3 regions of the Halomonas sp. TG39a genome follow, and region 1 is predicted to be linked to each of the others. Evidence: predicted binding sites of a transcription regulator. Region 1 holds the regulator's gene; each other region holds the start of a gene.

What was found. Region 1 encodes PhoB, which activates phosphate uptake and scavenging genes when phosphate is short. Its sites were predicted from a motif close to TGTCATANNNNTGTCANA; they were not measured.
Region 2: a site for PhoB is predicted at 4,070-4,087, ahead of U738_RS13220 (putative 2-aminoethylphosphonate ABC transporter substrate-binding protein). Genes of this name have one in related genera too.
Region 3: a site for PhoB is predicted at 3,772-3,789, ahead of U738_RS18935 (DUF6482 family protein). Genes of this name have one in related genera too.

Annotation. Positions count from the first base shown of each region.
Region 1 covers NZ_JQLV01000001.1:3,515,342-3,523,354, reverse strand. The annotation lists gene U738_RS15820 (LysR family transcriptional regulator) at 1-943, opposite strand, end outside; gene U738_RS15825 (aldehyde dehydrogenase family protein) at 1-20, shown strand, start outside; gene U738_RS15815 (hypothetical protein) at 957-1,313, opposite strand; gene U738_RS15810 (HU family DNA-binding protein) at 1,313-1,585, opposite strand; gene U738_RS15805 (NAD(P)/FAD-dependent oxidoreductase) at 1,695-2,885, opposite strand; gene U738_RS15800 (chorismate lyase) at 3,011-3,586, shown strand; gene ubiA (4-hydroxybenzoate octaprenyltransferase) at 3,622-4,512, shown strand; gene phoB (phosphate regulon transcriptional regulator PhoB) at 4,638-5,327, shown strand; gene phoR (phosphate regulon sensor histidine kinase PhoR) at 5,330-6,616, shown strand; gene U738_RS15780 (hypothetical protein) at 6,922-7,227, shown strand; gene U738_RS15775 (hypothetical protein) at 7,872-8,013, shown strand, end outside.
Region 2 covers NZ_JQLV01000001.1:2,953,507-2,961,519, reverse strand. The annotation lists gene U738_RS13235 (bifunctional diguanylate cyclase/phosphodiesterase) at 1-2,510, shown strand, start outside; gene U738_RS13230 (HAD family hydrolase) at 2,590-3,315, shown strand; gene U738_RS13225 (UTRA domain-containing protein) at 3,308-4,018, shown strand; gene U738_RS13220 (putative 2-aminoethylphosphonate ABC transporter substrate-binding protein) at 4,135-5,172, shown strand; gene U738_RS13215 (putative 2-aminoethylphosphonate ABC transporter ATP-binding protein) at 5,219-6,343, shown strand; gene U738_RS13210 (putative 2-aminoethylphosphonate ABC transporter permease subunit) at 6,340-8,013, shown strand, end outside.
Region 3 covers NZ_JQLV01000002.1:184,767-192,779, forward strand. The annotation lists gene hemH (ferrochelatase) at 109-1,188, opposite strand; gene U738_RS18925 (cryptochrome/photolyase family protein) at 1,319-2,920, shown strand; gene U738_RS18930 (thiol-disulfide oxidoreductase DCC family protein) at 2,943-3,341, shown strand; gene U738_RS18935 (DUF6482 family protein) at 3,359-3,661, opposite strand; gene U738_RS18940 (hypothetical protein) at 3,863-4,156, opposite strand; gene dnaB (replicative DNA helicase) at 4,280-5,668, opposite strand; gene rplI (50S ribosomal protein L9) at 5,928-6,374, opposite strand; gene U738_RS18955 (hypothetical protein) at 6,390-7,241, opposite strand; gene rpsR (30S ribosomal protein S18) at 7,254-7,481, opposite strand; gene rpsF (30S ribosomal protein S6) at 7,515-7,892, opposite strand.

The DNA.
Region 1 (8,013 bases):
ACGGTAGCGGCGTTGGTTGATCGCTTACCGAACCGGGTTCTCGGAAGGCCTGCATCCAGCGCTGCAAGTGGCGTAGCAACAGTATGCAGGCCTTGGGCTGCTGGCGGCCTACGCGGGTGACCATATGCGCATGGGAACGCTGAAAGAGCGGGTTGTCCACCGGGCGTGCTACCAGTGTGCCGAGCTCTAAATCATGGGCGACGGCAAAGGCGGGGAGCAGCGTGATGCCCATCCCGCTGCGCACATACTGCGCCAACACCACCATGGAATTGGTGTTCATTGCCAGACGTGGGGCAATTCGAGCCTGCTGAAACGCTTGATCGACCATTTGGCGCACCCCGTGGCTGGGATCCCACATGGCCATCGGCTCGGCGCTCAGTTGGGTAAGCGTAAGTGGCGTGGCGTGGTTAGCCAAGGGGTGGTCGGGTGCCAAGATCGCCATCAGCGGCTGGGGGCTGGAGGCCCAGAAGCGAAGCTGAGGGTGGGTTCGTTCGTGGAACATTAAGCCGATATGGCTGTGATCATCAACCACGGCTTCAATAATGCCCGAGGTGCCAGCGATATGAATATTGAGCTGGATGCCCGCATAAAGTTGGGTAAATTCGTGCAGCGGGGAAGCCACTAAATCACTGACAAAACCCTCACCTACGGTGAGTGATATTCTGCCGGTTTCCAGGCGTTGGTAGGATTCAAGCGAGGCGATAAAGCCTTCATCAAGGGCACCGCGCCGTTCGCAGTACTCAAGCAGCATTTCGCCTACAGGGGTAGGCGAAATGCCATCGCGCTGACGCTCCATGAGGGTGGCTCCCAAGGCTTCTTCCAGCAGCGCAATTTGCCTGCTCACTGCCGAGGGAGCAATGTCCAAGCGCGCCGCTGCGCGGCGCACTGAGCCAGACTCCAGGGTAACGCGGAAGTACACTAAGCGTTGATGAGGTATGTCCATCGATAGTGAGGCGCTACAAATACTTGAGCAGTTTTTGCAGCTTATTCATATCGGCGGAATCACCCACCAAGCGCACGCTGCCATTCATCATACCGTCGAGAAAGGCCTGCTGAGTTGGCTTTTTGAGCACTTTCAAGGCGGTATCCTGATCACGGAAACGTAGCTCTAGATCTAAGTCGACGGGCAGCCCTTTACCGGTACTGACACTTTTCGGTGTCATCCGGTAGTGGCGGGCAATACTTAGATCTTCCGTGGCAATCCCCCAGTCCAAGCCGCGCATGCGCTCTAACTGTTCACGAAAGCGCGGCTTGCGGCGCAGGGCACGTTTGAGCATTACGCCCAGCAGCCACAGCGTCAGCTTGAGCTTCATTAGGAAACGGCGTCCTTAAGTGCTTTGCCAGGCTTAAAGGCAACGTTTTTGCTGGCCGGAATTTGCAGTGGTGCACCGGTCTGCGGGTTTTTGCCGGTACGCGCTGCGCGCGCGCGAACGGTAAAGGTACCAAAGCCAATCAGAGCGACATCTTCGCCCTTAGCACAACTGTTGGTGATCTCATCCAGAATCACGTTCAGCACTTGGCCAGCTTTATCTTTAGAAAGGTCGGCATTTTCAGCGATGGCTGCAGCGAGTTCAGGTTTGCGCATAAAGGAATCTCCCCTTTTGAAAAGAAATCAAACATCAAATAAATGCATGTTGTTGAGTGCGTAGCCGATTAGGTTAGCTTTTCTAGCCTAGTCGTGAACGCGACGAAAATCAGCCTAGCAGCGTAGGGGCTGCTCTGGAAAGCTCCACTTTCCTTCTCACGCAGCCCCCTGTCAACGCAAAACCAATCAAACGACCGTATTTATTTTCAGCCAAGGCACTGATATCACCGCCTTCGCCTTCAATTCGCCAACGCTCGGGGGTGGTCGCCGGTGGGTAGGCAACCACTGGCAGCAGCGGCGTTTTAACCACCACCGGCCAAGCGCCAAAGCTAACCGGGGTGTGGGTGCCTGAAAGGGTTGCCGCCAGCGCTTTAGCGCTGGCTTGCAGCGGCTGAACGTACATGGCATTAACGCCGTCTACGCAGGCTACATCGCCCAGGGCGTAGATATTGGAGTGCGAAGTCCGCAACTGACGATCAACCGCTATGCCGCTAGGCGACACGCTTAAACCAGCAGCTTCGGCGAGCGCTGTGCGGGGTGCGAGGCCGGTGGCCATTAGCACGAGATCAGCGTTGACGGCCTCGCCGCTATCCAACCGCAGAACAGTATTTTCACCGCTGCTGAGCGCTATAGACTCAATTGAGCGGCCAAGGTGAAGATGGATACCCGCTTCGCTAAAGGCATCACCCAGGGCGTTCCCTAAGGGTGGTGGCAGCAAGCGAGGAAGTAGGGATCCCTCGGGGGCGACGATGCTGACTTGATGACCGCCAGCGTGAAGATCATTGGCAAATTCACAGCCCACTAGTCCCCCGCCAATAATCGCTACCTGTGCGGGGCCGTGGCCTAACGCGGTATAAAAGCGGCGGTAGTCGTCTAGGTCGTTGATCGTAAAGCAACGTGGGGCCACGCTGGCGTCGATGCTGAAGGGCACCCGTGGCGCGGCGCCAGTGGCTAATACCAGTGTGTCGTAGCCGAGCACCTGGCCTTCTTTGAGCAGTATTGATTGGTTATCCACATCCAGAGCGCTTACCTGGGTGTGGATAACCACCTGGGCGTTGAGCTCTTCGCCAAGCTGCGCTGCGCTGCGCTGGGCTAATTGATCCGGCTTCAGGCCCTTGGCGAAGCCGGTGGAGAGCAACGGCTTGCTATAGTCATCGCCGCTGTCAGCGCTTACCAGCGTAATCGAGCGTTGGTCGCCCAGGCGGCGCAAGGCGCGGGCAAGGCCAACCCCTGCCATGCCAGTGCCAATAATCACCAGCGCAGCGTGTGAAGATGTTTTTTGTGCTTGGGTGGCGGGCATGCAGACACCAAAAAGTTGCTAAGAAAGAGGCGCTAAACTAGAGCTGCTAAAAAAGGTGTTGAAACAAAAGCCTTTCATTGCCCCATGTTACACTAGCTGACCCGTTTATTGCCCTGGAGAACTTGGTGACGCCTGCTGCTTTTCGGCAAACCCCTCTATTTTCGCGCTGGCGCCAGATTGATGCGGCCCGCCCGGCGATGAGTGCCCCCTGGTGGCAGTGGGTTGCCTCTACCGACTCATTAACCGCCCGTTTAATGGCCGCGGGGGGCGATAAGCCTTTTCGAGTACGGCTGCTACGCCAGGGCGTCGGTTGGCCGCGACAGGATGAGGCTCAGGCGCTGGGCATTGGTGCTAAGCGTTACGCTTGGCTGCGGGAAGTGGCGCTGTGTTTAGATGAAACGCCGTGGGTGGTGGCGCGCTCGGTCGCCCCGCTCACGCAGGTAAAGGGCCAACGGCTAGAGAGCTTGGGCGAGCGCTCGCTAGGTAGTTGGCTATTTCGCCAGCCGGGTTTAGTGCGTGGGCCATTGGAAGTAACGACGCATTCCCCCCAGTTTGCTAGCGTCAACGGCATACGGGAAGGCTGTGCCTGGGGAAGGCGCTCCGTTTTTTATCACGGCTGCAAGCACGGCAGTCTGTCGTTATTAGTGCAAGAGTATTTTTTGACGGCGATGGCGGATGATCTTGGCCTGCCTTCGCGCTAGGCTAGCGCCTGCATCTTATTCTTCGTGAGGTAAGCATGGATCGTTCACTGTTGCGGCCGAAGGGATGGGCTCGCGTGGCAGATTTTTTACAGCTGATGCGCTTGAATCGGCCGATAGGCACATGGCTTTTGATGTGGCCGACGCTGTGGGCACTTTGGGTCGCTGCAGAAGGCGTGCCCGGGCGAAATGTGCTGCTGATTTTCGTGGCCGGTGTTTACGTGATGCGTGCCGCGGGCTGCGTGGTCAATGACTATGCGGATCGCCACTTTGACGGCCATGTGAAACGTACCAAAAACCGTCCATTAGCCACGGGCCGGATCAGCGAAACCGAGGCGCAGCTGCTGTTTATTGCCCTGGTGGCCGCGGCGTTTATTCTGGTACTACTAACCAACTGGTTTACGGTGCTGCTCTCGCTGGGCGGGGTGCTGCTGGCGATTATTTATCCGTTTATGAAGCGCTATACCCACTTTCCCCAGGTGGTGCTGGGCGCGGCTTTTTCCTGGGCAATTCCGATGGCTTTTGGCGCCGTGCTTGGCCACGTGCCGCTGGAAGCATGGCTGCTATTCTGCGCTAATGTGTGCTGGACAGTGGCCTATGATACCCAGTACGCCATGGTCGATCGCGACGACGATTTAAAAATTGGCATTAAATCGACGGCCGTGCTGTTTGGAAACGCGGATCGTTTGATTATCGGCCTGCTCCAGTTAGCCACTCTGGGGTTGTTGGCCTGGGTAGGCTGGCGGGTTGGTTTAGGTGGATTCTTCTGGTTAGGGCTTGCGGCCATGGCGGCGACTTTCCTGCATCAGCAGCGCTTAATTCGCTATCAGGAGCGGGATCCCTGCTTCCAGGCGTTTCTCAATAATCACTGGTCGGGGCTACTGATTTTTGCCGGTATCGCGCTAAGTTGGTGGCCTATCACTGGGTAATCTCGGCGGTTGTCATGTAACTGTCATCAAGTCATGGTGTTATCGTCATTGACATGTCATTGAACTGTTTTTCTTTGAATTCGCTTTCTTTGAACTAGTTTTTTCGAACACCGTGAGGCTCTGGTATGACCGCCAAGACCGTTCTGATTGTCGATGATGAAGCGTCGATTCGCGAGATGATCGCGGTAGCGCTGGAAATGGCTGACTATCGCGTGCTCGAAGCGGATAATGCCCAAGATGCTCATGCTATGGTGGTTGACCACCAACCCGATCTACTGCTGCTGGACTGGATGATGCCGGGCACTAGCGGAATTGAGCTGGCAAGGCGCTTAAAGCGTGAAGAAGCTACCGCCGAAATTCCTATTATTATGCTCACCGCTAAAGGCGAAGAGGATAATAAAATTCAAGGGCTTGAAGCCGGTGCCGATGACTATATCACCAAGCCCTTTTCACCCCGGGAATTGGTGGCTCGGTTAAAGGCGGTGCTGCGCCGTGCGACCCCGCGTGGGGTTGAAGACCCGATAGAGATTAACGGTCTGCTACTTGATCCGGTAAGCCACCGGGTCAGCGCCCACGGCAAAGCGCTGGAAATGGGGCCTACCGAGTACCGTTTGCTGCAGTTTTTTATGACCCATCAAGAGCGCGCTTACACGCGTAGCCAACTGCTTGACCAAGTGTGGGGCGGCAACGTCTACGTCGAAGAACGCACGGTCGATGTGCATATTCGCCGCTTGCGCAAAGCGCTGGGCGACGTGCATCAAAACCTGATTCAAACGGTTCGGGGTACCGGTTACCGTTTCTCTGCACGGGTGTAAATGTGCGTTTATGGAGTCGTGAGCTGTGGCGAATAGCGTGGCTGTCCACGCTGGGTACTTGCTTAGGTTGGCTATTGGGCTCGGCTGGGCTAGGGCTTTCGGCAGGGCTAGCGGTATGCCTGTTTTACCATTTACGTCAGTTGCGCGAGCTCTACCAGTGGCTCACCCTTCACCCACACGATGAGCCGCCTGCTGCTCGCGGAATGTGGGGCGAGTTATTTGACCGCTTATACCGCTATCAAAAAAGCCAGCGTATTACCCAAAGCCGTCTGCGCGCTACCTTAGCGCGTATTCAAGAGTCGTCTGAAGCGATGCGCGACAGCGTGGTCATGCTTGACCGTCACGGTGATCTGGAGTGGTGGAACAGCGCTGCCACCGCCATGCTAGGGCTACAAACCGCCCATGACCGTGGTCAGCACATTACCAATCTGCTGCGCGATCCAAGCTTTATCAGTTACTTTAATGCGCGTAACTACAGTGAGCCATTAACGCTAACCTCGCCGATTGATGAACGGCGAATTCTGCAGTATCAAATTACCCTGTACGGTGACGATGAACGCTTGGTGATGGCGCGCGATATCACCCGCTTGCATCGCCTTGAGCAGATGCGGCGCGACTTTGTTGCCAATGTCTCCCACGAGCTGCGCACTCCTTTGACCGTGCTCTCCGGCTATTTGGAAACCTACAGTGATATTGCCGATCAGTTGCCGCCGCGATTAGGTCGTAGTATCCAGCAAATGCAGGAACAGACCCAGCGGATGCAGAATTTGGTCAATGACTTATTGCTGCTTTCGCGTCTGGAGATTGATCAGGGCGGTAAAGATCATCACCCGCTGCCACTTGGGCCTTTACTACAAAGCGTTTGTGATGATGCGCTGGCCCTGTCGCATCAGCGGCATACCATCACAGTGGCGCTTGAAAGCGATGCGCGGCTGTTAGGTAGCGAACAGGAAATTCGCAGCGCCGTCTCTAATCTGGCCTTTAATGCGGTGCGCTACACGCCAGCAGGCAGCCAAATCACACTGCGCTGGAAAGCTAGCGCTACTGGCGGGGGCTATATAGATGTTGAAGACAATGGTGAAGGGATTGATCCCGTTCATATTCCCCGCTTAACCGAACGCTTTTACCGAGTCGATAAGGGGCGCAGCACTGCGACCGGTGGTACAGGCTTAGGCTTGGCGATCGTTAAGCACGTGCTATTGCGTCACGATGCACAGCTGCAAATTGAATCTCATCCCGGCAAGGGCGCGCTGTTTCGCTGCTCCTTCCCCTCCTCGCGTCTGGTTTAATTAAGCAAAGGATCCAACGCACAACATTTGTAGAAGTGTGCAATATTGGCATGCAAGGTTGGTAAAACTTACTCATGTGTCATTTTTATACAGCTTTAAGCGCCAATTGATGGCTTGGGTAGTATTTCTTTGGTATAGCGGTTATTTGTTAAGTCATTGATTTTATTTGTTTTATATTTTTATTGTGACTTTTGGCATGCCAGCTGCACTTTATTAAGTAAGGAAGATGACCGCAGGAATTGCTGGCTACTGGTTAGCCTTTCTTTCTTAACCAAGCGGTAACAAACAGCGATCGGAGGTGGAATATGATGTCCAAGGATTTTCTCAAGAAAGCTGGTATTTTAGGTGTATCTTTTGGCCTGATGGCAAGCCCATTGGCGTTTGCACAAACAGATGAAAACACTGCAATTGATGAGAACCAAGGCATCACGGCTGATGAGCAGCCAATGGATGCACAGGGTACTGGTAGCTCTAGCAGTGATAGCATGAGTAACGATTTAACCCATGACGAAGGCGATGATGCCAGCGACATGGAGCCTCAATCAAGCAGTCACTCAGATGACGCTGAATATGACGAAGATGAACTTGTTGAAGAAAATGGCGGTAGCTAATTATTGATGATTTTTTAGATATCATTGAATGCTTTTTCATAGGATGAGGAAGCGATCAACAGGATGTTATACAGACAAGGATGTGCTTCGGATTCAAGGATGAATCAATAGGAAATCAAAACGTTAGTCAGGGTAAATTCCAGGGTTGGAATCCCGCACAAGGAGTGGAAGCTAGCGTTAGTCATTACCTATAACCTATTCTGATATCGGGCCCCGCTGTGCGGGGCCTAATTTTTTGCTGTCTGCTTTTTCGCCTCCTGCTTTTTCCTTATTACTTCTGCCCACCCGCCTTCGCTGCCACTCCCTTTACAGTACTTTTTTCGTTTTTCTATAAACGCTAGCGTCTAGCGGCCTATTAGCTGTGCCTGGGTTGCTTTGCTGAGTGTGTCATAAAGGCACAGACAATTTTGCGCATGTGTCATTAGTGCACATGTAATTAGCGTGCTTTTGTTTTTAGCGGCATATGATTGCGCGCAATTTAAATTGTTTAAGTATTTGATTTTTGGTTATTAACTTTTTAATTTTTGTTTTTGGCATTGCATATGCAATCTCAAGGCAGTGAAGCTAACCGCAGTGAGATATCAGCCACAGTGCCCCTCTCACTTCACTTCAGCGGTATCAAACAGTCGCCAGGAGTAAATAGTATGTTTAACGCATTTGTGAAAAAAGCAGCCGTTGTAGGTCTTTCATTTGGTTTGCTGGCCAGCCCGCTAGCCTTTGCCCATATCTCCATCGATGCCAATCAAGACTTCACGGTTGATGACGAGCCCATCCAGGCGCAGTCTC
Region 2 (8,013 bases), 560 kb from region 1:
CACTGGCGGTCTGGTCAAATGGCCACTTGCTTAGCAATATCACTTACCCGCTAACCGGTACGCCTTGCGAAACCGCATTGGGGCGCGAGTGCTGCCTTTATGCCCGTGATGTTCAGTCACGCTTTCCTGACGATAAACTGCTGTGTGAGTTGGGAGCCGAAAGCTACTTAGGGCGGGCGCTCTATGCGGCGGATGGCGCGCTGATAGGCCTGTTAGCGGTGCTCAAAAATTCCCCCATGCAGATGGGCGAGTTAGCCAATGAAATACTGCAGATCGCTGCCGCTCAGGCGGGGGCGGAGCTGGGCCGACAAAAGGCGGAACAGGCATTAAGAAAAAGCGAAGAGGTCGCACGGGAAAGTGAACGCCGCCTGAATACGCTGCTCAATCACCTGCCGGGCATGGCCTATCGCAGTTTAAATGATAGTCATTGGACCATGCAGGTGGTTAGCCAGGGGGCCGAGGCATTAACCGGGTATCGGCCCGACGAGTTGCAAGATAATCGACTGACCAGCTTCGCTGCCCTGATTCATCCTAATGATCAGGACAAGCTCTATCGCGAGGTGCAGTTGGCCATTGCCAATAATCAGCCTTACCGCGTGATTTACCAACTGCGTCATCGTGACGGCGGCTACCGCTGGATGTGGGAGCAGGGCCAAGCCGTTAGGGATGAGGCAGGCGACATCGTCTGTTTAGAAGGCTTTATCTCTGATGTGACCGACCAGCAAGAGTCACAGCGGGTGCAAAACGCTGTGGTTGAAGTGGCTTCTACGGTCACCACCCAGGTGGGCGACGGCTATTTTCAACAGTTGATTGCGACCTTGGTGAAGGTGCTGGAAGCCGACGCAGGCTTTATTGCGCTACTCCATACGTCCCCTCAAAGCGACAAAAAAGTCGTTGGACAGGCGACCACTGTCAGTATGGTGGTAGAGGGGACTCAACACGAACAACATGCCTTTGCGTTGCGGGGCTCGCCCAGCGAGCAGGTGGTGCTGGAGGGCGAAGCCGTCATGCATGACGGCCCACCACTGCTGTTGCCAGGCACCTTGCTATCAACAAGGGCATGGATTGGCCGACGCCTAGATAACGCCAACGGCGAAGCGATTGGTGTGATGATGGTGTTTTATCGTCAGCCGTTGACTACCAATGCCTTTGCTACCTCGGTGCTGAAAATTCTCTCTACCGGCGCTGCGGCAGAGCTTGAGCGCCGCCGCGACCATCGCCATATGCACCAGTTGGCCTATACCGATACCACCACTGGCTTACCTAACCGCGTCCGTTTTATGGAGCTGTTAGCGCAGATGTGGAAAGAGGCCCACCAGAGTGAGCTTGGTCTTTCGCTGCTGCTATTGGATATCCGCCGTTTTAAGGAGGTGAATGACCTGCACGGCCACCAGGTGGGAGATCAACTGCTGGTGACGGTGGCGGATCGTCTAAAGCAGATCAGCCACGCGCATGGCTCGCTGGCGCGCTTATCCGGGGATGAGTTTGCCTTGTTAGTCGCCGCTGCCGACCCCGTTGATATCGGCGGTCTTGTCGAGCAGCTACGCTCAGCGGTGAAGCAGCCGCTGTCTTTGCAGCGTCGCGTCTTTCACCTCGATGTCAGCATTGGTTTTGCCCATTACCCGCAAGATGTCGCTGAAGCTGGCGAATTATTTAATGCCGCTAGTATTGCCCTCCACCACGCCAAGCGGCGCGAAAACAGCACCTCTCCTTATACTCAAATTATGCGTCATGAGCTGCATCGACGCCAACTGATGAGCGAACGGCTCAGCGCCGCGATCACTGAACACAAGTTAGCGCTCAACTTTCAGCCCCAGGTGGACCTAACCAATGGCCGGTTGACCGGTGCAGAAGCCCTATGCCGCTGGTACGACGCTGAGTGGGGGTGGGTAAGCCCTGGCGAGTTTATTCCCCTGGCCGAAGAGCGCGGCCTTATCCGCGCCCTGGGGGACTGGGTGCTGGAAGAGTCTGCCAAGCAGTTAATCACATGGCGAAATCAGCCCGGTGGAGGGTTGCCAGGCAGGCTATCGATCAATATTTCCGCCCAACAGTTTGCCGACCCAGAGCTCAATAGCCACATAGCGCGCCTCACCGCTGGTGTTCCGCCGAGCGCGATCGCCCTGGAGCTCACCGAAAGCGATTTTATGCGCGACCCAGATCAGGCCGTTGAGATTACCCACGCCATGCGTCAAGCGGGATACTCGCTCTCCATCGACGATTTTGGCACCGGCTACTCCTCTCTCTCCTATTTGCGGCGCTTCGCCGCCGACGCGCTGAAAATAGATATCTCGTTTGTGCGTGAAATGCTCGAAAATAAAAATGATCGCACCATTGTGCAAACCATCATTGCCATGGCGCAGGCGTTAGAAATGAAGACTGTGGCAGAAGGTGTCGAAACCCAAGAGCAAGCTCATTTGCTTGCCGACATGGGCTGTAATGAAGCGCAAGGCTACTGGTTTGGCCGCCCATTACCGGCGGATGAGTTTGCGGCAGCGTGGTTGACCCCTTAAACCCTTATCATCGTCATCGTCTTGTCATCACCTTTGGCATACCCTACGCGCCGCCAACCCGCGATGAAAGGAGTGCCCCATGCGCCTGGCCCTGTTTGATCTTGACGACACCCTCCTGGACGGAGACTGCAGCGACCGCTGGAATTTATGGATGATAGAGCAAGGTTGGATCAGCGATGCCGAGGCCTTTATGGCTCGTGCCGAAAAGATGCATCTGGCCTATCACGCGGGCAAGCTGAAACTTGAAGAGTATCTGGCCATGACCCTGGCACCGCTGCGCGGACGCCGGGTGAAAGATGTGCAAAAAGAGGTCGAGCGCTTTGTGGCCACGCACCTGCAACCGCGTATTTTTGAACAAGCCTGGGCCTGCCTGGAAGCGCACCGCCAGGCTGGCGATACCCTGCTACTGATTTCTGCCTCGTCACGCCATCTGGTCGAGCCGATTGCCACCACCCTGGGGATTGAGCATGTGCTGGCGGTCGAGCTAAGCGTGGAGCACGGAGTGAATGAAGACGCGCGCTATACCGGCGGTAGCGAAGGTATTTTTTCCTATCGCGGCGGCAAGGTGCTGCGCTTGAAAGAGTGGCTGGCCGAACAGCAGATCACTGCTTGCCACACCACCTTCTATTCAGACTCCCGCAACGATTTACCGTTACTGCAATATGTCGATTGCCCCGTGGCAGTTAACCCAGACCCGGTACTGGCCGAGGTGGCTAGCGTTGAAGGTTGGCGGCGCTTAGACTGGCGGACGCCCTCAAGCGCTTCGTCGCCTAATGCTCTGCCAGGAAAATCGGCGCATGTCTGATGCCTACTATTTACAGTTAACCGAACAGCTTCGCACATTAATCGATCAAAATGCCGCCCTGTGGGAAGGCAAGCTTCCCGCCGAGCGGTCATTGGCCGAGCGCTTTGCCACCACCCGCGTGACCCTGCGCCAAGCGCTTTCTCAGCTAGAAGGGGAGGGTCTGATACACCGCAGCAATCGACGCGGCTGGTTTATTTCTCCCGCCCGTTTGGTTTACGACCCCACCCGTGACGCGGGTTTTAACGACTATGTGCGCGCCCAGGGGCGGCAGCCACGCACGGCCGTTTTGAAGCTGGAAAGCCGCGCTCACCCGCCCGCGGCTCGGGCGCTGGGGCTGCCGGATGACCAGCCGTTTCAGCATATTCGCCGCCGCCGCTACGTGGATGACCGCGCGGTGCTGGTGGAGTCGCTGTGGGTAGTACCCGAGCGTGCCCCAGAGTTGCTAGATATCTATAGTGGGCAATCGCTTTGGGGGCTGTTGCGAGAGCGCTGGGGGCACTACCTGGCCAATCGCTCTATTCGCATGGTCTCAGAAGCGCTTTCGCCAATGGATGCCGAAGAGCTATTCGTTGCACCCGGCACTGCCGGGTTAAATATTAACCGTGCCATTTTAGACGACCAGCAGCGCCCTATTGAGTTTGATGAAGAGCACTGGCTGCACGATTCGCTGTGTATCAGCGTGGAGCTATCCGGTCAGCGCTAGCGGAAACGACCTAGTCGCGGTCATCACCAGTTAAAAAAACGTTCAAACAAGCGTCATCGCAGTGTCATTTAACGCCTGCAAACTTCTGGTCTATACCAATCAGCCGGGAGACTATCATGATGATGCCACGCCGTTTATTCCCTTCAACGTTGTTAGCAGGTGCTGCTGCTGTTGCGCTTGCTTCCAACGCCCAAGCAACCGAATTAACGGTGTATACCGCCGTTGAGTCGGACGACCTGCAAAAATATGCTGAACGCTTCAACGCGGCCCACCCGGATATCGAGATTAACTGGGTGCGCGACTCCACCGGCGTGATTACCGCCCGCCTGCTGGCCGAGAAAGACAACCCCCAGGCTGACGTGATCTGGGGCCTGGCCGCTACCAGCCTGCTGGTGTTGGAAGAGGAGGGCATGCTGGAGCGCTACGCTCCCGCTGGCGTTGAGAATCTCGACCCCAAATTTGTCGATGTGGCCTATCGTGATGGTGAAGACCCGGCTTGGGTGGGTATGGACGCCTGGGTCGCTGCTATTTGCTACAACACCATTGAGGGCGAGCGCCAGGGCGTGCCGATGCCGACCTCTTGGGAAGACCTTACCCAGCCTGAGTTTGAAGGCCATGTGATCATGCCTAACCCCAACTCGTCGGGTACCGGCTACCTGGATGTAGCCAGCTGGCTGCAGCTATGGGAAGAGGATCAGGGCTGGGATTACATGGATCGGCTGCATAACAACATCGCCCGTTACACCCATTCGGGCTCCGCCCCTTGTAGCCTGGCGGCGACAGGTGAAACCGTGGTGGGCGTGTCATTTGCCTTCCGCGGTGCGCGCTTGAAGTCCCAGGGTGCGCCTATTGAAGTTATCTTCCCTGAAGAAGGGCTGGGCTGGGATATGGAGGCCGCCGCTATTATGACTGGTACCGACAAGCAGGAAGCCGCGCAAACGCTTATGGATTGGGCAATCTCCCGCGATGCCAACGAACTCTATAACGAAGGCTATGCAGTGGTTGCCTACCCAGGTGTGGCACAGCCGATTGAAAACTACCCCTCCGATATTACTGATCGCATGATCGACGCCGACTTCCAGTGGGCTGCCGTCAATCGCGAACGCGTGCTGGCCGAGTGGCAGCGTCGCTACGATGGTAAAACCGAGCAATAAGCCGCGATCAGTTGCCCCGGCCAGTGTGCCGGGGCATGGAGATGTTATGCACACGACAATGACATCGCTGCTGGCGGCCGACGCGCCGACAGTGATGACCCCCACGACGCCCCATTTACGCATTGAAGCGGTGACCAAGCGTTTTGGTACCTTTACTGCACTGGACAACATTTCCCTGACCATTAACGAGGGGGAGTTTGTCTGTTTTTTAGGTCCCTCCGGCTGCGGCAAAACCACCCTGCTGCGCACTATTGCGGGGCTTGCCCGACAAACCGCGGGCACGCTTATTCAGCGTGACAAGGATATCTCCACGCTGCCCACCCAGGCGCGTGACTTCGGCATTGTGTTCCAGTCCTATGCGCTGTTTCCCAACCTAACGGTGTTTAACAACGTGGCCTATGGGTTGCGCAACCGGCGGGTAGAGCGGTCACGCATCCAAGCACGGGTGAGTGAGCTGCTCGCGCTGGTGAACTTGACGGGCAGCGAAAACAAGTACCCGGCGGCACTTTCCGGCGGGCAACAGCAGCGCGTGGCGCTTGCGCGGGCACTGGCCACCGAGCCTGGCCTGCTACTGCTGGACGAGCCGCTTTCGGCGTTGGACGCCCGGGTGCGGGGCCACCTGCGCAGCCAGATTAAAGCCCTGCAGGCGCGCCTCGGGGTGACCACCATCATGGTGACCCACGACCAGGAAGAGGCGCTCACCATGGCCGACCGCATCGTGGTGATGAACCACGGCGTGATTGAGCAAGTGGGTACCCCGGCGGAGATCTACCATCAGCCTGCCAGCGCCTTTGTGGCCTCGTTTATCGGCAGCATGAACTTCCTGGAAGTGACCGCCCAAGGCGATAATCAAGCGCTGCTGGGTATCACGCCCTGCGCTTGTCTGCCGCATGCCCTGGAAGTGGGCCAAGCCGCCCAACTGGCCATTCGGCCCGAAGCAGTGGCACTTAGCCGTCAAGCGGGAGCGCTGAATGGTGAGGTGATAGGTATCGAGTTTTTAGGGCCCTTTCAGCGGGTCACACTGCGCTTAACGGACGCTGACCAAACGCTCATTGCCGATGTGCCTAGTCGCGATAGTACCGACCTAAACCTTTACCAGGGGCAGGTGCTAGGTATTCACCTGCCCACCGAAGCCGCCCGTCTTTACCCAGCCGGGAGTAGCCAGCAATGATGGCCGAGAGCTTTGTAAAATCGGCGACCAAGCCATCGCTAGAGTCGCTGATCCGCTTGTTGGCGTTACTCGCTGGCGTTGCACTGCTGGTGGTGGGGCTGCTGTTCCCACTCGTGACCATGCTGATCAAGAGCCTGCAAGACCGTGCAGGCGACTTTATCGGCCTGGCCAACTTCGCGTACTATTTTCAAACCCCTGCGCTGGTCAATTCGATCGCCAACTCGTTGCGGGTGGCGCTGATGACCACCGGTGTGGTGGTCGGGTTAGCGTTTTTATGCGCCTACGGGATCACTCGAACCTGCATGCCGGGCAAGCGGCTATTTCGCATGTTGGCGATTTTGCCCATTCTGGCGCCATCGCTGCTGCCCGCGATTAGCTTGGTCTATCTGTTTGGCAATCAGGGGTTTCTGCGCGATTTACTGGCCGGCCACTCGGTTTATGGGCCTATCGGCATTGTGATGGGCATGAGCTTCTGGATATTTCCCCACGCGCTAATGCTGCTGACCACCGCGCTGACCAACAGCGATGCGCGGCTCTACGAAGCGGCCGAAGCGCTGGGTACCCCCAAGTGGCGTACGTTTTTGACTATTACGTTGCCCGGCGTGCGCTACGGGCTGATTTCCTGCCTGTTTGTGGTGTTTACCCTGGCGATTACCGACTTCGGCGTGCCTAAAATTATCGGCGGCCAATTCAGTGTGCTGGCTACCGACGTCTACCGCCAGGTGGTTGGGCAGCAGAACTTTCAGATGGGCGCGGTAGTCAGCGTGATTCTGCTACTGCCAGCGGTTCTCTCGTTTATCGTTGACCGTTGGATACAGCGGCGCCAGGTGGCGCAACTTTCGGCCCGGGCAGTGCCGTGGCAGCCTAGCCCCAGCCCGCTGCGAGATTGGATATTTACACTGCTTTGCTACGCGGTGGCGGGGGCCATTGTGCTGGTGATCGGCACCGCGGTGTATGCGTCGCTGGTGCAGTTCTGGCCCTACAACTTATCAATAACCTTTGAGCACTATACCTTCCAAGGCATGGCCGATGGTGGCTGGGGGGCATGGTTTAACTCGCTCAAGTTAGCGTTTAGCGTGGCCCTGGTGGGCACGTTAGTGATCTTCTTTAATGCCTGGCTAATCGAAAAGAGTGAAGGCTTCCGCCCGCTGCGCCAAGGGCTACACTTTATGGCCATGCTGCCTATGGCGGTGCCTGGCATGGTGCTGGGGCTTGCCTATATCTTCTTTTTCAATCAGGCGGGCAACCCGTTTAACTGGCTGTACGGCACGCTGATGATTCTGGTGCTCAATACCTTGATTCACTTCTACACCGTGTGCCATCTCACCTCCGTCACCGCGCTTAAACAGCTCGATCCCGAGTTTGAAGCGGTGGGGGCCTCACTCAAAGTACCGTTTTGGATCACGTTCAGCCGGGTGACGCTGCCGGTGTCGCTGCCCGCGGTGCTGGATATATCGGTGTATCTGTTCGTCAATGCGATGACCACGGTATCGGCGGTGGTGTTTCTCTATAACAGTGACACACGGCTGGCCTCGGTGGCCGTGCTGCATCTGGATGAGGCGGGCTACTTTGCCAGCGCCGCGGCCATGGCCGTGCTGATTTTCCTTACCTCGCTGGTGGTGAAGCTGCTGCATACAGCGCTTACCCATGTGTTGTTAAACAACGCCCAG
Region 3 (8,013 bases), on a different contig from region 1:
ATAACAGTCAGTTTTGGCTGACCAGTCAAACCCTTAAACGCAAATAGCCGCAGGCGTCTTGATTCGCACTGCGGCTAGTTTGAGCTAGCATTGACGATAAATGTGGCGCTAAGGAGCCGATAGCCATCCGGCTAATTCATTATTGATGACGGCAAGCAAGGCCTCGATATGGTCGTCACGATCATTCAGGCAAGGGATATAGCTGAACGTTTCGCCCCCCGCTTCCATAAAGCTATCGTGTATCTCCTCCTCGATCTCCTCCAAGGTTTCGACACAGTCGGAAGAGAAGGCAGGCGACATAATGGCAATGTGTTTATGTCCCTGCTTGGCGAGTTCCGCCACATGCTTGACAGTTTGCGGGCCGACCCATTTTTCGGGCCCAAACTGCGACTGAAAAGCGGTATCCACCTCCTCTTTACTAAAACCCAGCTTCTCACGCAGCAGGCGCGTGGTTTTCTGGCACTGACAGTGGTAAGGATCCCCCTCCATCAGATAGCGCTCGGGGACACCATGGTAGCTGGCCACCAGCTTAGTAGGCCGGGTTGATAAACCGTCGTAGGCTTCTTGTACTGAATTGGCCAACGCCTGAATGTAGGCAGGATGTTCAAAATAAGCCGGCACCGTGCGTATATAAGGTTGCCATTTCATCTTCATCAGGGTGCGAAATGCCTGGTCATTCGCCGTGGCCGTGGTCGGTGAACCGTACTGAGGGTAAAGCGGAAAAAACACGATTCGCTCGCACCCTTTCTCTTTTAATCGCGTCAGCACGCTTTCCGTCGAGGGATTGCCGTAGCGCATGCAAAAATCGACTTCGACGTCATCACCGTAAAGCGCTTTTAACCGTGCGGTCATTTTTTCAGTCTGAGCGCGAGTAGTTGTCAGCAGCGGGCTTTCGTTTTTCTCGTTGTTCCAAATACTTCGGTACGCTTTACCCGATGAGAATGGCCGCTTGGTCAAAATAATCAGCTGTAGCAACGGCTGCCATTTCCAACCGGCATAGTCGACCACGCGCTTATCAGACAGAAATTCATTCAGGTAACGACGCATTGACCAATAGTCAGTGGCATCCGGGGTTCCCAAGTTCGCTAGCACCACGCCCACTTTGGCACGTGGCACCGGTGGATGATCGCTAGGTGCATGGGCCAAGCGGCCCTCGCCCGGCTGATCCTTGACGACATTCTCGGTCATTAGTCATGCTCCTGGAAAATTACGATCTCGCTAACACTCGGTACAAGCTAATTAAATGCTATCACTTTTCGGCAAACTGGCGGCATAAAGTTATACTATCAACATTATTTGTATAACTCCGAGGCAATTCATGTCCAAGCCTTTGCTTTTGGTTCTTGGTGACCAGCTCTCTTTTTCACTAACAACGCTGCAAGACGCCCCCGCCAATGCCGTGGTTGCCCTTTGCGAAGTGGCTGAAGAAGCCCGCTATGTGCCGCATCATATACATAAAATCGGCCTCTTTTTGGCCGCCATGCGTCACTTTGCCCAAGCGCTGCGTGAAAAAGGCTTTCAAGTTCACTACAGCGCTCTGGACGATGCGGATAACTGTCACTCCCTCATTGATGAAGCTGAGCGCATCGCCCAACAGTATGGCTGCGATGAGATACGCGTTGCCCGACCAGGTGAATGGCGGCTGTGGGAGGCGATGCAGCAGCGCAAAGACGCAACGACTCCATGGCGGCTACTTGAAGATGAGCGCTTCTTTACCACGCCAAAGGATTTCGCCAACTGGGCCACAGGCCGCAAGCAGCTGCGCCTAGAATACTTTTATCGCGAGCAGCGCAAGCGTACCGGGATCTTGATGGAGGGCAATGAACCCGCTGGCGGCAAGTGGAATTTTGACCACGACAATCGCCAACCTATCAAAGCAGCGCTTGAGTTTCCTGACCTGCCACAACACCGCTTTGACACGCTGACAAAAGACGCATTGGCCGATGCGGAACGCCACTTTGGTGATCACATAGGTTGTGTGGAAAACTTCAACCTGCCGGTCACCCGCCGACAAGCGCTGGTAGATTTAAATCACTTCACTGAGCATGGGCTGGCTGACTTTGGCTGCTATCAGGATGCGATTAGCGATTCAGCGCCCTATCTATATCACTCACGGCTCTCAGCCGCGATGAACCTCGGCTTGCTGTCGCCCCATGAAGTCTGTGCAGCCGTCGAGCAGCGCTACTATGACGGCGATGTGCCGATCAACGCCGCCGAAGGCTTTATCCGCCAAATTCTTGGCTGGCGAGAATACGTACGCGGGCTCTACTGGACACAGATGCCCAACTACAAAAGCGCTAATCAGCTCGGCTTCAACCGCGAGCTACCAGCGTTTTACTGGGATGCGAATACCGATATGCGCTGCCTGCAGCGTGCCATACAGATGACCATCGATAATAGCTACGCCCACCATATTCAACGACTAATGGTCACGGGCAATTTTGCCCTGCTGTGTGGGGTCAAACCCGAGGCGCTATGCGACTGGTACCTGGCTGTTTATGCCGATGCCAGCGAATGGGTGGAACTGCCCAATACCTTGGGCATGGTACTCCATGCGGATGGCGGCTTAATGGGCTCCAAACCTTATTGTGCATCGGGTAAATATATCGACAAGATGTCAGATCATTGCCAGCACTGTCGCTACTCGCCTAAGCAGGTTACAGGGCCAAAGGCCTGCCCTTTCAACAGCCTTTACTGGCACTTCCTGGAAACTAATGCCGAGCAATTGAACCAGAACCCGCGCATGAAGCTAATTTACGGCTCGCTCAGCAGAATGTCCGATGACAAGCGTGAAGCAATGCGCCAACAGGCTGAAAGCTTCTTGGCTCAACTGGAAGTGTCACCTGGCTATGGGCAAGCCTGTCACACCGCCGGCTATGCCACTACCAAAACCGATGGCATACGATCGATACCCATATGAACAATACCAACCAGGAGTCACCATGAGCCGCTTCGCACCGTTAAACGCGTTACCGCCGGTCACGCTATTTCACGACGGCCACTGCCCCTTTTGCCAGCAGGAAGTTGCGTGGCTGGAAAAGCATCGCCATCGGGAACACATCGCGCTGGTCGATATTCAGGCTCAGGACTTTAACGCCCATGAGTATGGAAAAGAATTTAACGCCATGATGGGCCAGTTGCACCTGCGCGACAGCCAAGGAGAGTGGTTTATCGGTATGGATGCCAGCCGTGCCCTCTATGCAGTGTTGGGCTATCGGCGGCTGGTGAGGCTTTCGTGCTTACCGGCTCTATACGGCGCAATGAACGCCGGTTACCGGTTTTTTGCCCGTCGTCGAATTCGGCTTGGGCGGTGGTGGGAAAAGCGTCAGGCTAAACGTTAATGGGTGAGAATAGCGCCTTAGAAAACAAGCGGCATGCGCGATGTCAGCGGCTCGCTATAATGCGCATCGCGGCCAATCACTTCGTCGTGGGGCACATGCTGCACTAAGTAAGCACGGTGAATCCCAGCACGCTTAAGCTCCATATAGGCATCGTCCAGCGAGCGAAATAGCATCGGCTTGGTACGCTGCATCAGCATGTGCCGCTCGCCTTCAACGTCTTCCAGTTCAACCTGATAAAAGCGGCTACCCGAATGGGTAATCACGCGAATTTCAAAGTTGTCGTGACTGGCGACAAACTGCTTAAGATCCTTCAGTTCCATGGTTCCCTCCTATTATTTGGCGATGTCATAAGGAATGTCAGACGGTATGCCTTCAGATATGTCATCAGGGCACAGCATGACTGCACCCCATGACACTTCTGTTGCCCCGTCATTGCAATGTAATGACAACAAGCAATCACTAGACATTAATAGCTAGGAGGCCAATAGTGCAAGAGAGTTCCTGACCGGAAGGTCAAGACATCATTGATATTCAGAGGGGTCGATGGCTTTACCCAGCGAATTGCGGTCAATCCAGTTGCCGCCTTTGGTCTCTTTGTAACGGAACACCACCTTATCCCCCACGGTCACGGGCAGCTCACCGTCTTCGGTCTGGTAGCTATACTTCTCGCCTGCCACGACCAAATGGTAGCGATAAAGGTCTGGCATACCCAACCACTCTTTGAAAGGGCCCTCGCGCTCTAGCGCCTCTAGCTCACCGCGCCCCTCAAGTTTAGGAAGACGCTGCCGATTACCGCGCCGAAATCCACCTGCCATGTGCTACTCCCATTTTTTGCATATCGTGGGTGGGGCATTATACGAACTCGCTCCCCATCCTCAAGTGACTCATCACTCGCCTGTAATAAAAGAAACCTGTCATCAAGAACCGGTCATCAAAACTTAGTCGCCGAAGGCTTGGCCGTAACTATCCGGCGCCAAATCCTCAAAGCGGGTATATTTGCCGATAAACGCCATATGTACCGTGCCGATAGGCCCATTACGCTGCTTACCGATAATTAACTCGGCAATACCCTGATTGTCGGGGTTATCTGGATTATAGACTTCATCGCGATAAACGAAGGCAATAACGTCCGCATCCTGCTCAATCGCTCCAGACTCCCTCAAATCCGACATAACCGGACGTTTATTGGGGCGCTGCTCCAATGAGCGGTTCAACTGTGAGAGCGCAACCACCGGGCAGTTAAACTCTTTTGCCAAGCCCTTCAAGGAGCGTGAAATTTCAGAAATCTCACCGGTACGGTTTTCATTGAAGCCGGGAATCTGCATTAACTGAAGATAATCGATCATGACCAGCGCGATATTGCCGTGTTCACGCACCACACGCCGCAACCGTGAGCGCATCTCGTTAGGCGATAAGGCGGCAGTGTCATCAATAAACAGCTGCTTATCTTTGAGCAGATTAACCGCGGAGGTTAAACGCGGCCAATCCTCATCTTCCAGTTGACCGGTACGCACGCGGGTTTGATCGATCCTGCCCAGCGAGGACAGCATCCTCAGCATTAGCGATTCTGCGGGCATCTCCATGGAGAACACCATGACCGGCTTGTCGCTGGAAATAACTGCATGCTCAACCAGATTCATGGCGAAAGTGGTTTTACCCATTGAGGGGCGGCCTGCAATCACCACCATATCCGAAGGCTGCAAGCCGGTGGTCATTTCATCTAGATCACGGAAACCGGTGGAAAGCCCGGTCATCTCACCTTTAAGGTTAAACAGCTCGTCAATGCGATCAACGGCTTTGGTCAATAGATCACTCATGCCGATAGGGCCGCCTGTTTTGGGACGCTCCTCGGCAATCTGGAATACCAGCCGCTCGGCTTCGTTGAGCAACTCATCAGCCGGGCGCCCCTGGGGGGTAAAAGCACTATCGGCAATTTGATTAGCGGCACGGATCAGCTTACGTAGCGTTGCCCGCTCACGTACGATATCGGCGTAGGCGCGAATATTACTGGCAGAGGGCGTGTTACGGGCAAGCTCAGCCAGAAACGCCAGCCCACCGACCGTATCCAAATGATCACGTGCTTCCAGCGCCTCGGAAAGCGTCACCACGTCCAGTGGCTGGCCGGCTTCAGCCAGGTGAATCATCACGTTGAACACCAAACGGTGCTCATAGCGGTAGAAATCATCAGCGACCAAGCGCTCTGAGACGTTATCCCAGGCCTGGTTGTCCAGCATGAGCCCGCCTAGTACCGACTGCTCCGCCTCCAACGAATGCGGCGGCAGCTTTAACGCTGCCGTTTCTTTATCAGCAGAAGGCTGATCCTGCATAGCGAGCTCCTTTAAACACATCAGCGTAACCGATGAAGAGGGATATGTTAGCCGGAGCGGGCGCATTCGACCACCGACATTACCACCCATCTAGACATTGTCTGAAAAACGCCAAACCTTAATAGCCGAGGCGGGTTTATGACAATATCCAGTACTCCTGCCGTAAAACACAGGCATCAGAAATAACAAAAGGCGCGGGGTATCCCGCGCCTTTTGAGGCGTTCGTGCTAGCACAATGAGTGGCTAAGTCTTTACTTAGTTACTCTGCAACTACCACCACGCGTACAACGGCATCCACTTCAGCGTGCAAGTGAATAGCGATGTCGTATTCACCCGTTTGGCGAATAGGACCCGTCGGCATACGAACTTCGCTCTTGGCAACATCGATGCCAGCAGAAGAAATTGCGTCGGCCAGGTCACGCGGACCAATCGAACCAAACAGCTTGCCTTCATCGCCTGCTTTGGAAACCAAAGACAGTTCGATGTCGTTCAACTGCTCAGCGCGCGCTTCGGCTTCAGCCTTACGCTCAGCAGCTTGCGCTTCGAGCTCAGCACGCTGCGCTTCAAACGCTTCGATGTTGTCTTTGGTTGCCGGTACGGCTAAACCGTAAGGCACCAAGTAGTTACGACCATAACCAGGCTTGACGGTGACCTTGTCACCCAGGCCGCCCAGCTTACCAATGTTGTCGAGCAGAATGACTTCCATCTCGTAAACCTCTTGTCAGTTGCTGCGGGCAAGGCGTGCGCGAACGTTCGCGAATGTATCAATCAGCCCCAACAGCAGCACAATGAGAATCGTGGGCCAGGTCGTGATCAGTAGCACATAAAATGCTACCAGCCACAGCCCGTTCATCCCCTTTATTCCAATAAACCCGTGCACTAACGCAACGCCAGCTACCAACAGCGGAATCCAACCAAGCATCGCCAGCGCATGAGCGCCTAACAGCATGCCTATCACCCCAATGACGACCAGTACGGCCAGCTCCTTAGGGGTCAAGCGCAGTGCGTGGAACTCTTCGCGAAAGCCACCTGGGTTGTACAACCCAGCTTGCCAGCTACGCGCAAGCGCCAAGCACACGATGGCTGCCAACAGCACCACAAGCCCAGTCACTCCACCCACCACCAATGAGGCAATGGTTTGAGTATCGTAGCCTTGATTGGCAAATTCCGTGAGCATGCGATCCACTTCTTCTGAACCTTCACGCAGTTGCTCAAGCATTAGCTCAGTGCCGCCTGGCGGACTGAAGATGCCCAGTTGAACCATAACAGCGGCGACCAAGGTCCCCACAATCAAGGTTTCTCCCCAACGCATCCTCTCGCGCAGGATAACGGCCATCAGCGTTACCAGCAGTATGCTAGCAAGCGGAATCACGTCACCCTGAGCCCACCACCAACCGGCCGGTAGTGCTGCGGCGATGATCACCGGTAGCGCAGGTGCAAAACCTTTGCGCAGGGTCATCAACGCAGCAATGGCTGCTCCTAACCAGAACAACCACGGCACTAGCGTTGCCAGAGCCGCCCCGCCTGCAGCGTAAGGCGTGCCCCGCATTAGCCACCGGGCTAGTGCCAGCATCACGTTAAACGCTTACTGGTGGCTATCGGAGTAGGGCAGCAGCGCCAGATAACGCGAGCGCTTGATAGCAGTCGCCAACTGACGCTGATAGCGTGCTTTGGTGCCGGTAATACGGCTTGGAACGATCTTGCCGGTTTCGGTTACGTAGGCCTTCAGCGTGTCCAGATCTTTGTAGTCGATCTGCTTGATGCCTTCAGCGGTAAAGCGGCAAAACTTACGGCGACGGAAAAAACGTGCCATGGACTAGCTCCTTAAAACGTGCAGTGAATAAAATCAGGCAGTTTCTTCTTCTTCAGCGCGCGGTTTTTCTTCGCGACGCGGACGTTTTTCTTCTGCCGGTTTCATCATCGGTGAAGCTTCAGTAACCGCTTCTTTGCAGCGTACAACCAAGCTGCGGATGATGGCGTCGTTGTAACGGAAGATGTTCTCGATCTCGTCGAGAGTCTCGCCGGAACATTCAACGTTCATCAGCACGTAGTGGGCTTTGTGGATCTTGTTGATCGGGTAAGCCAAGTGACGACGGCCCCAATCTTCTAGACGGTGCACAGTGCCGCTGTTTTCGGTAACGATGCTGGTGTAGCGCTCGACCATCGCCGGCACCTGCTCGCTTTGATCCGGGTGGACCATAAATACGATTTCGTAATGACGCATGGGATCTCCTTGCGGTTTGACAGCTTCCGTTGTGTGCAATTGCTAAACGCAATAAACGACGACAGGGAAGCAAGGAGTTAACTGAAGTGCTCCGCCACCGCACTAGACGGCTATTGGGGCA